DNA from 2 places in the Sphaerospermopsis torques-reginae ITEP-024 genome. Region 2 is predicted to be linked to the other one. Evidence: riboswitches for the same ligand, from Rfam matches in the RefSeq annotation. Region 2 holds a riboswitch; the other holds the start of a gene.
What was found. Region 2 has a riboswitch for cobalamin ahead of cobG (precorrin-3B synthase). Riboswitches for the same ligand answer to the same signal wherever they lie in the genome.
Positions count from the first base shown of each region.

Region 1: linked by a shared signal. The riboswitch ahead of K2F26_RS17035 (DUF1636 family protein) and the one ahead of cobG (precorrin-3B synthase) in region 2 are both predicted to bind cobalamin.

Region 1 is NZ_CP080598.1:3,656,354-3,662,375, forward strand. Features, by position in the region: gene dacB (D-alanyl-D-alanine carboxypeptidase/D-alanyl-D-alanine endopeptidase) at 1-631, opposite strand, end outside; gene K2F26_RS17025 (tellurite resistance TerB family protein) at 918-1,385, opposite strand; gene ilvB (biosynthetic-type acetolactate synthase large subunit) at 1,606-3,498, opposite strand; cobalamin riboswitch at 3,761-3,903, shown strand; gene K2F26_RS17035 (DUF1636 family protein) at 4,152-4,562, shown strand; gene K2F26_RS17040 (TonB-dependent receptor plug domain-containing protein) at 4,767-6,022, shown strand, end outside.
Region 2 is NZ_CP080598.1:4,817,143-4,823,164, reverse strand. Features, by position in the region: gene cobG (precorrin-3B synthase) at 1-1,187, opposite strand, end outside; cobalamin riboswitch at 1,226-1,459, opposite strand; gene K2F26_RS22400 (metallophosphoesterase) at 1,542-2,381, opposite strand; gene K2F26_RS22395 (phospholipase D-like domain-containing protein) at 2,534-3,742, opposite strand; gene K2F26_RS22390 (HPF/RaiA family ribosome-associated protein) at 4,196-4,819, shown strand; gene K2F26_RS22385 (hypothetical protein) at 5,009-5,203, shown strand; gene K2F26_RS22380 (pyridoxamine 5'-phosphate oxidase family protein) at 5,299-5,760, opposite strand.

The DNA.
Region 1 (6,022 bases), 1.2 Mb from region 2:
ACCATTGAATTTTTAAAGGTTCTCCGATTTTTTGAGGCAAAAAATTTATAACAGAAGCATTTTCATTGACAATTAAACTATTGACAGGTGCGCCATAATAAAATTGTACATCTTCCCATTGCCAACTAGGATGAACAACCTCACCTTGAAAATAACTATCATCAGCAATTAATTGATTAATTTCCCGAATACCTTTTTGATATAACTGTTTGGCTAATATTGTTAATTGCTCATTTTTTAAACTTGGATCTCCTCTACCAACAACACGCAAAATACCTTCTCCGTCTTGATAAACAGAAGTACGAATGCGAAAATTTGCCCCTAGTTTCTGCAATGCGGCTGCTGTTGTGAACAGTTTAGTATTAGAAGCAGGAATAAAATATTTTTCTGCATCTCGACTGTAAAGAGTTTGTGGAGATGATAGGGGTTTGATTAAAATTCCCCAACGCATTCTCTTAAATATAGGACGATTGATTACAGCATCTATAGATGATTCTATTTGAGCAGAACAAGTATATTTGGTGGTAGTTTCTGGTGGGTTTGGTGTTTGTGCTTGGGCTATTTGTTGGTTAACATTAATTTGAACACTGATAAATAGCAACATTAAGCTAATAGATATTTTTTGGTGAATCATTTGATTTTGACTAAATGTAATCCTAATGTTGTAACCTACAGTAGATTGCAGATCAATGAGGCACAGAATCTAAATTGAACCCTATACACAAAGCCTGTTTTACTCCTGACTCCTGAATTATGCTGTACTTTGCGTAGCTGAATTACTACTTAAAAAGCCCATGATCGCCTAAAATTTGCTACTCATGAGCTAAATTAACTTATTTATGTGAAAACTGCAAACTAAAGAGCTAAATGCCCTAATTCTTGGAAAAGTGGGGAATATTCAAAAAACAAACCAATAATTATTCTTCTTCCTCCTCTTCTTCTTCATATTCTTCAAAAATTTCGTCTATCAATTCTTCTGCTCGCTCATCGGAAATTTTTAATGCTTCCTGAAGTTCAAAGAGATAATCTTCTTCTGATTCGGGTATGTCTTCTTCCATTCCCAGGATCAAAATAGCTGTGATATAGGCAGTTTCACGATAACTCTTTTTTGTTAAGGATGCGATCGCACTAGGAATTAAATTCTCTACTTTTTCTTCCTCTATCAAGGTGTTGACTTTTGCTGTTAACTTATCAAAGTCTTCCTCAGAGTAACTTGCAAACAGTTCAATACCTTCTAACATTTCTGGTAAGGGGTATTCTTCGGGGGTAATAATACCTTCATCCTCACCAGAAGCGGAAAAAAGTCCGATAATGGCGATCGCCACTTCTGGTTCTAGTTTAACTGGAGTTTTGATTTTGCTTTTAACCAACTCACTTTTAGACATGATGATCCTTTTGACAGACTATTATTTAGATTCCCAAATCATTGCATAAAATCACAGAGACTTTTACTTTTTTCATACATTTTGCACACAGAAGTTATGTTTTTAACATAAAAAAGATTTTAGCTAAACTCAAAAGCTCAATACCCAATCTAGAAGGAGATTTTCACACAATATCCCCGACTTCTTACAGAAATCAGGGATCTGATTCTGGTGTTTTTACTTACAACTTATTCCCGCACTCAGCACAGAAATTATGACTGGGTGGGTTTTTCGTTCCACAATGGTTGCAGTAAACTGGCTCAACTGCTGCTGTAGGTGCTGGTTTGGGTAAACCAAACATCTGGGCGTTACTCTTACCAGGCGCTACCATTGGATAGCAGTTTTCATCCTTAGTAACACGGACATCTACAATTACTGGTCCATTGTGTGCCAGCATTTCGGCGATTTTATCCGCTAACTCTTCTCTGGTATTAATCACCATGCCTTTAATACCATAAGCCTGTGCCAAAAGTTCAATATCCGGCATCCCTACTTCCATGTTGGAGCAGGAATAACGCTCACCGTAAAAGGCTTGTTGCCACTGGCGCACCATTCCCTGCCAACCGTTATTTAAAATAACAGTCTTGACATTTATACCATATTGTGCTAATGTTCCCAATTCCTGTAAACACATTTGGAAACTGGCATCACCGCTAATACAAATTACCTCTTCATCTGGGAAAGCTACCTTTGCACCCATCGCCGCAGGTACACCAAAACCCATTGTTCCTAAACCTGCGCTAGAGATCCAGCGTCTTGGTCCATTCTTCAAAAATTGGGCAGCCCACATTTGATGCTGTCCCACATCAGTTGTATAAAATGCGTTGGGTGCTTGGCGACCAACTTCCACAATTACCTCTTGGGGAGAAATGCTATCAGCATGATGAGGCACAACCAAAGGATAATCTTGTTTCCAACGGTTAATTAAATTCAACCATTCTTGATTTTGGTTAGGTGTTGCTTTGCCATTTGTGTTTTGACATCGCCGCAATAAATCTTGCAAAACGGTTTTGACATCGCCAACAATAGGCACATCAGGAACACGGTTTTTACCTACTTCTGCTGGGTCAATATCAATGTGAATAACTTTAGCATGGGAGGCAAATTCATCTAATTTACCTGTTACCCGGTCATCAAATCTTGCACCAACACAAATCAGTAAATCACAATCTGTCACCGCAAAATTAGCGTACGCAGTTCCGTGCATTCCCAACATTCCCACAGATAGGGGATGATGTTCATCAAATGCACCGATACCCATTAAAGTTGTGGTGACAGGGATATTAAATAATTCTGCTAATTGTTGAACTTCTTCGTGAGCATTAGCCGCGATCGCACCTCCACCCACATACAATAAAGGACGACGACTTTCACGAATTAACTGGATAGCTGCGTTAATTTGTCTAGGGTTGCCTTTAACAGTGGGACGATATCCTGGTAACTTAACTGAACCTGGTTCTACAGGTACATAATCAAATACTTCTAAAGCCACATCTTTAGGAACATCTATCAACACAGGTCCAGGTCTACCCGTACTGGCAATGTGGAACGCTTCCGCTACAATTCGCGCCATGTCTTTGGGATCACGCACTACATAAGAATGCTTAACAATGGGTAGAGTAATACCGTAAATATCTGTCTCTTGGAAAGCATCAGTACCAATTGCAGCCCGTGGTACTTGTCCAGTAACAATGATCATGGGAATAGAATCCATGTAAGCGGTTGCAATACCTGTTACCAGGTTAGTTGCTCCGGGACCAGAAGTACCAAAACATACTCCTACCTTGCCAGTTGCACGGGCATAACCATCCGCAGCATGGGACGCGCCTTGTTCATGTCTGACAAGAATGTGTTTAATTGTACCAGTTTCCTCTACTTTGTAAAGGTCATCATAAATCGGTAGAATTGCCCCACCAGGATAACCAAAGATATACTCAACACCATGACGCAGCAGACTATCTAACAGAGCGAAACCGCCTGTTTCCCGTTTTGGAGTTACAGGGGTAGATTTAGAAATAGCGGACTGCTTCTGATTTTCTGATTGTGGGAGACTGATTTGAGAAGGCGATGGCACGGTTAACCTCAAAATATAACTAAAAGTTAAGCCTTAGATTTTGTATTTAGAATTTCAGGGTAATCCAATTCTACACCCAAAATAAAAACCACTTTTAATTGAGTGGCTTTTTTAAATTATCAATACATTATTACTAATTTATCAAACACCTAATTTGGATTTGCTTTAGAAAAGCGGGGAAGTCAGAGTATCTGGTTATTGGTATTTGTGATGCCAGATTACTTTACAATTTGTAAACATCTGAAAATCTGCATCACTACTATGGTACAGTCCACCTAGCGGTTCTGGTGGGAAACAGCCATCAGAGGTAACGGGGAAAGCCTGGTGTGAATCCAGCACTGTCCCGCAGCTGTAATGAAGTTAACACTTCAAAGTCAGAATGCCCGCCGCAATGACAACATACTCCCATCTGCGAGGTACAGATGAATAACACAATTAACACTTTCTTCATCAAACAGTATCACTGTCTCATAGACTCATATATAGGCGATACCATAGAAATTTCTATGAGATTGTAGAATTTTCCCTACACATATCAATAGCTACTGAGAAGGTTATAGATACAAACCTTCACTTTGCATATTTACATGATTTCCTGTCCTAGATGGACGCGAGGCTAATTCGTCATTTCAATCTGCAACAACTGAAAATTAATGCAAAAACAACAACATACTTTATTTGTCTGTACAACCTGCGCCAGTGTGTGGAAAGAAGGTAAAAAGATAGGTGAAAGTGGCGGACAGCAGCTATTACACAAACTTCAACAACTTGCACAAACTTGGGAACTGCACTCTAAATTCTCCATTCAAGGAGTCCAATGTATGAGTGCTTGCAACCATGCTTGCGTTATCGCTTTCCAAGGAGAAGAGAAATTTACCTATCTTTTCGGTAACTTAGCAGTTGATGATAGTGCATCTGCCATCCTGCAATGTGCCACCCAATACTACACTAACCCCACGGGTTTACTACCTTGGTCAGAACGCCCAGAACCCTTAAAAACAGGCATCTTAGCCAAAATACCACCCCTCAGTAAATGGGCAAAACTCACCAAAAATTGCTGTTAATTAAAGTTCGTAGTTAGGACTTTAGTCCTCAAGTTGAGGCGGCGAACGGCCGCCCCTCCTGACTAAAAACCCAGAAACTAGCTGGAAACTAGCTTGTAAAATGCGCCCAAAGAATGATAATAATAATCATTATTATCTTTCTGCTGGCTGAAAAATTTTCTTTGTTGACCAATAGTGTTTACTTATAGAGGGACTTAACTACCAATGCGTACTCAGCTTATTACCAGATGGGAAACTCAAATACTGATTTTCAGTTTGACCATTACATCCGGGATATTAGGGAAAAATCACCCCACCATAGCCACAGAAGTTACACCAAAATCTGAAAATTCCGCCCAAGACTTACAACCAATTGCACAAACAGAAGAAAAAGAACCGGATATAGAAATCACAGTGATTGATAGTATTCTCAACGAACCCGTATTTTCACCCTTTCGTCGAGAAGGAACAGTCAAAGATTCTACCCGTCCGGTTTACGTCATCACTGGGGAAGAAATGGAAGCGCAAGGTGCAAGAACAGTCAAAGAAGCACTGCGATTTTTACCAGGTATTTTGGGTGATGGTACTGTAGGAACAGAAGTCAACGCTTTAAGTGGTCAATTTATTCGCGGTTCTAACACCGGACAAGTTTTAATATTATTGGATGGAAGACCAATTAATAATTTAGGTGGTGGAGGTTTCGACCTTTCAGAATTTACCAGTAATAATATTGAAAGAGTTGAAGTCTTACCTGGAGGTGGTTCAACCCTCTATGGTTCAGATGCAATAGGTGGAGTAATTAATATTGTTACTCGTCGTCCTACAGAGCAGATTACCACAGAAACCAAAGTTAATTTTGGGTCCTATGGACTCAACCAACAAAGCATTCAAAATAGTGGCAAATCTGGTGATATTTCTTGGGTAGTTGGTTACAACCGTACCCAAGCACAAAATAATTATCCCTTTAGCATTCCTGAAGCTAACTTTGAAGGAACAAGAGAAAATAATGATGCACTGTTCAACAACTTTAATCTCAAATTAGAAGCTAATTTAGACAAACGTAATACCTTAGCTTTATCAACTTTATATTTAGGAAAAGAACAGGGAACACCCGGAGGTGTACCCATTCCCACACCTCAATTTGGACAGGGATTTTTTAACTCTCTCACCGAGAATAACCGAAAATACACCGACCAAGTTCTCACCGATTTAACCTGGAACTCTAAATTAGGAAAGGGAGATGATTCACTGCTAACCGCGAGAGTTTACGCCGACTTTCTTAACACTCGCTTTGATAATCGTACTGGTGCAATTACATCTCAAAATCGCTTTGATACCAAACAAGATTCCTATGGTATTCAAGTTACCCATAATTGGAATCTGTCTCAAAATCAAACCTTAGTCTATGGCTTTGATTACCGTAACACTAATGTACACAACACTTCCTTTAATTACGGTACAAATATTTTACGATTAAACTA
Region 2 (6,022 bases):
GCGTGAGTTTTGGTGTCTGTCGCAGCAGCAGCACAACCCCGCTTTCCTGAACAGGAAACTAACCCGCTTTTAATGTTGGTAGCTGAATAACTCAGTTCTAGATGGGCAATTTCTCTTTGCACTTGTGCAATGTGTTCTTGGGCAATATTTGTGATTAGTAAATTCTGCCAAGGTGTGAGTCTGAGATTACTATTACCATATTTGGCGGCTAAATCAGCTAAACCCCGCATTTGCCAAGTTTGCAACCGTCCCAAGGGTAAAACAACACCGATATAATATAATCCTGATTGTTTTTGTTCATGTATGCCAATATGGTAGATTTTATGATTATTATGTTTAGCTTCATCATGTAAATTTGCGAGTTTGCTTATTTGTGTGAGATTTTGAGATGCTATTTCTTTGGCTACCTGGAAACTATTTGCAGTTAAATACTCTGTAGCTTGTTGTAAATAATTTTCCCAGCCCAAATTATCAATAACCTCCCGCAAGCGTGGTTTACGTCGGCTACTAGGATCTGTATGCTGTAAGTAAACCTCTGCTAAAGCACCTAAAAATGGTATACATTGTGCGGGTGTTAATAAAATTTCTGTATTTATAAAAAATTTTTCTTTTTCACCACCACAAAAATGCAAAATGAGATATACTAATTCATGTCCCCATTTCCCCGTAGGAAAGAACTTCGGTTCTTTCCTACCCCCCTGATAAACCTGAACAGCAGTAAAAGTGATATCATTGGGGAAATGTTGCAGAGAAAGTTTACCACCACCATCAAAGCCAACGCTAAATTTTGCCGAAAGTCCACCTAAATGGGAATTTTTTGTGATGTATTCATCCCAAGCTTTCACTAGAGGATGAGTATCTATTAATTCTTGAGAGTCTATACCCGCAATGGGACTCGTCATAATATTGCGAATATGGTCTACAGCAGGATTAATAGAACCTAATCCCATTTTTTGTAATTGCTGGAGAATATCAATATTTATTTCTTGTTTAATTTCTCTGATTTGTAAATTAGCGCGATTGGTAACATCAACATAGCTGCCTCCATAATTATCCGCTATATTGGCGATCGCGTGTAGCTGTTCACTATTCAAAATGCCACCAGGTATTCTTAGGCGAGATAAGATCCCATCTTGGGCTGGTGTGGTGTAAAATAAACCTGGACAAGCTGTAAATGGACTTAACAAAATGGTCACTCCTTCCCCGTGCGACGCGGAGACAGAACAGGGATAAATTTCCTAGAGTTGGCATTCTGACTTGTTCAATTTGGGATTTTAGATTTTGGATTTTGGATTTTCTGATTACCCTTATTTTGTTACAAGGTTTTTCTCAGTATCAATCATCTAAAATCAGCAATCTAAAATCTGACATTGCTTTACAGCTGCGGCACAGTCCCGGAATTTAACCGGAGTTTCCCAAATCTAAGATTTTGAACTATACCATAAGAAAGAATTTTTGGAAAGGTAATTGGGAATTGGGAATAGGGAATTGGGAACAGAAAATTATTTGTTCATCCTCCTGACTCCTGACTCCTGACTCCTTTAAACCAGTGTAATAGCTGTTACTTCGGGTGGACAATACCAACGTCCGGGGGGGAAAGTTCCTAAACCACGATTGACATACAATTGATTTGTACCTAGATTTGTCGTTATTTGATGTAGTCCTTGACTCCATTGCCAATTTTCTACGACTTTTGGCCATTTACCCTCCATAAAAGGTATCCAAGGCCAAAACAATTCAGGTATTTTGTGACGGGAAGAAGAAATCCAATTTGGTAAAGAACCTACACCGGGAATCACAATTTGACCACCGTGAGTATGTCCTGATAATTGTAAATCTACGCGCCAATTTTGCAAAACTACTGCACTATCAGGATTATGTGATAAAACAATACGGGGAATATGAATATCTAAGGAATTCATTACAGGTGCTGGATGAAATTCTGGAGACCAGAAATCAGCGAGTCCTACTAATGCTAAATGTGAACCTAAAGGATAGGCGATTTGATTCCAAAGTACCTCAATTTCTACACCTGTTAAAGCTTTAGTAATTTCTGTTTGGGAGTGAGTATAATAAAGGTCATGATTGCCCAAAATAGCATAAACACCAGCGCGACTTTGCAGATGTTTTAACTGTTTGGCTAGTTGATAAATTGGTTGGGGATTATGAGTAACAAAATCGCCTGTTAATACTATTAAATCTGGTTTGAGTTGATTGGTGAAATCTATTGCTTGTGCGAGTAAATCTTCTGCTAGTAATAAACCATCATAATGAAAATCTGAAAGTTGTACAATTTTAGTGTTTTGTAGATATTTAGGTAATCCGTTGATTTTTACATTTAAGGATTCTATGCTTAATGGTTCTGAAAGTATTTTGATCATATTTATGTACTCAAATTTTATTTTCTAAATATCGGCGAGAGAATGTCTTGATGGTAAAAGCCAACGGATTTGGATTTAACCGTAGCACCAATCCAAAATCTAAAATCTAAAATCTAAAATCCAAAATTGAATGACTCCTGAATTATTACCTTTTATAATTGCCAACGCAAAAATAACATTAATCTACCTAACAACTTTTGTTTAATACTTCTTTTTCTCCATTCTGATATATTAATCTGATGACTGCGAGAGAAACCATTCATAAAAAACTGTTCCACAAATTGAGCTAATTTAGACTCAGATAAAGAAATATTCAATTCATCATTATGAAACATACTGCGGGGATCTAAGTTGGTGCTACCTGTACTGACAAAATTATCATCAATAAGTAAAACTTTGGCGTGCATCATGCTGGGTTGATATTCATAGATTTCTATTCCTGCTTTTAATAAATCTCCATAACCTTGACGTACTGCATAATAGACTAAGGGTTTATCATTTCTTGATCCCATTGTGAGAATACGAAGATCAACGCCTCTTTTTTTTGCTTGTAATAAAGCTCGCCAAGAGTTACTATCAGGTAAAAAGTAGGGACTAGCTATCCAAATGCGTTTTTTTGCGGCTAGGAAAGCTGTATAAAAAAGGGCGCAGATAGAAGAACTTGGAGATGGTGAACTACTAGGGGTTACTAGCATAGTTAAACTATTATTTAAACTATTATTTAAACTATTATTTAAACCACCGACATCTGGAGTTTTAAATAGTTCTGCTCTGAGACTGGCTACACCACCTTCATACAACCAATGTTGCATGAAAATTCCTTCTAGGATAACAACAATTTGCCCGGTAAAACAAATTTCCAAATCTAACCAAGGGGGGATAATTTTTTTAGGCATGATGCCATCCCAATGATCAGAAACTCCCATACCACCAACAAAGGCAATTTCTCCATCAATTAATAATAATTTGCGGTGGGTGCGGATGTTATAAGTAAAGGGTGCTTGCCAATTAAATTGATGAAAAAATCTGACTGCAACACCTCCAGCTTTTAAACGTTGCCAATATTGCGGAGAAATTGAGTTTACCCCCATACAATCTGCTATAAATAGCACTTCTATTCCAGCTTGCGATCGCTCAATTAATGCTGTAGCAAATTCATCAGTCCGCTGGCCAGGAGTCATGAAAAATGTTTCAAAATGAATTGTTTTTTGAGCGCGTTTTACTGCCTCTAGTCTAGCTTTATAAATAGCATCTATATCAAACCAAAATTGTTGTAAATAACCAGATGTAAGGAGTGAATTTGACACACTCATCATTGCTGGCAGAAAATGAGGTTCATCCAAACTGGGAACATCTACCATTCTGTACTTAACTTTTTTATGCCAAGCAATTCTTAAATACAGGATGAATAAAACCAGTACCAATAAAACCAGGATAAATCCGCCAATGAGCCAGATTATGTACCAAATTAAGTTGGAATTAAAATGCAATGTTTGACCTATTTTAACAACAAATTTTAGTATAAAGTATAATTTTATTATAAATAAAATTCTTGCCTATTGACCAGTCAAATCATACTTTTGGTATATACTTAGTTGAAAAATATCTAGCCTTGGGTTGAAGAAAAATAATTATTTTTTTGTTTAGAATTGATTAATGTACAATAAATATAAAAAGATAAGTAACTCAAGCTTAAAGAACTTAATATCCAGATCCCCGACTTCTTAAATAAATAAGTCGAGGATCTATCCAGTAAGTTGCGACATTTTTGTATTTTGTTTGTATTTGGATGAGAGTATTTGGATTAGAAAGGTATGAAAATTCAACCAGAAATTACCTATCGTAATTTAGATAAATCAGAGGCAATTGATAATTTAGTTCATGAAAAAATTGCCAAACTAGAGAATATTTGTAATTACATCAATAGCTGTCATATTGCTATTGAAAAAATCCATGATCGTCCCCGTAGTGGTTCTCCTTATCGAGTGAGAATTGATTTGACTGTTCCGCCTGGCCATGAACTAGCAGCGGAAAAAAATCCTGGTGAGGGTGTTCAATATCAACCGTTAGATGCAGTAGTGAGAGAAACTTTTGATGCTATGCGTCAGCAGTTAGTTAAACTGACTCAACTGCAACGTGCAAGTGAACAATCTGGCAGATATGAGGAAGCTCAAGAAAGTACAGGTTTGGTAACAAAATTATTTCGAGAAGATGGCTATGGTTTTCTGAAAACTTTAGATGGACGGGAAATATATTTTCACCAAAATAGTGTTTTACATCACGAATTTGACCGTTTAGAAATTGGTACTGGTGTGCATTTTTCCTTAGAAGATGGGGAAGAAGGACCGCAAGCAAGCACTGTAAAAATAGTTGATAAACCTGGTGTGCGTGCTGGTAAATCTTCAGAAAAATTGGTGGAAACTCCTTTAGATTGGTAGGATTTAATAATGGACAATTGACAATGAACAATTGATAATTAATTATTGCCTCTCCCTGTAAAAGAATAAAAACAGCAGATTTTTTGATTTTTTCACCTTCAAAGGAGAGGTTTTCAAGTTTGAATACAATAGTAAATTATCAACTGTTAATATCAATTATCAATTGATCACTTATTGGCTGGAAAGGATATGAATACACAAATTGATGAATTGAAAAAAACAGCATCTCAATTACTGGCAGCAATGCTATCTAATCCTCACATTTACCCCCAAGTTAGTGATGAGGGAGGTTATGGAAATTTGGAACAAAAATTAATTATTGCATCTGTAGAAATGGCAGAAAAATTAATTGAGCAGATTGACAAAAATAGTTCAAAAAAATGATCAATATCAATTTTTTTCCAAGGGCGAAGCATTCGGGCGAACAATGATCAATTTTTCTCCCAGGCTATTTTTTGAATGCTTCGCTAGATTCTACCTTAACGGTGTGATAGTTCTAAAAAACTAATTGTTTGTGGTCTAAAACTTGATGGACTTTCCCAATAATCTGCTTTGTTAATATTGACTTTTAGCAAAGCAATATTCGGTTCATCTATTCCTTTGTGAAACCAAGTTTGTAATTCGGGTTTCCATTTTTCTTGTAATTTATTTCTATCTCTCACCAGTTCTGCTGTACCGGAAATAGAAATATATCGCTGTTGATCAGGTGAAGAAAAACTCACATTTACTTGTTGACGACGTTGAATTTCTAAGACTTTATGAGAATCAGCAAAGGTAAAAAACCAAAGTTTACCATCTGCATCAATGTCGCTAAAAATTGACATAGGACGACTATGCAAACTACCATCATCATCGACTGTAGTTAACATGGCATTGTCAATGTCTTTAATCAGTGTACGCAACTGATGAGTTTTTTGATTGTGTTCTTGTGAATTTGCCATTTAGGTATTTTTTTATTTAGTAATGGTTAGCTCATATCTTTTTTAGTATTAATGTTTTTAGGTTGCTATTACATTAGTCTATAGGTGTAATTCTCACCTTAGTAATTAAGTTGCTTAGTGTATAACTAAAGGAATATTTTTAGAAAAAAATTAGAGAAAAATGATAATTTTGTTTAGGAATTACAAATAATTATGTAACTTGAGGATGATGGCAATAGCTAGTAATTTTTATACTATTTTTTTATACTATTTTAGTGATTGA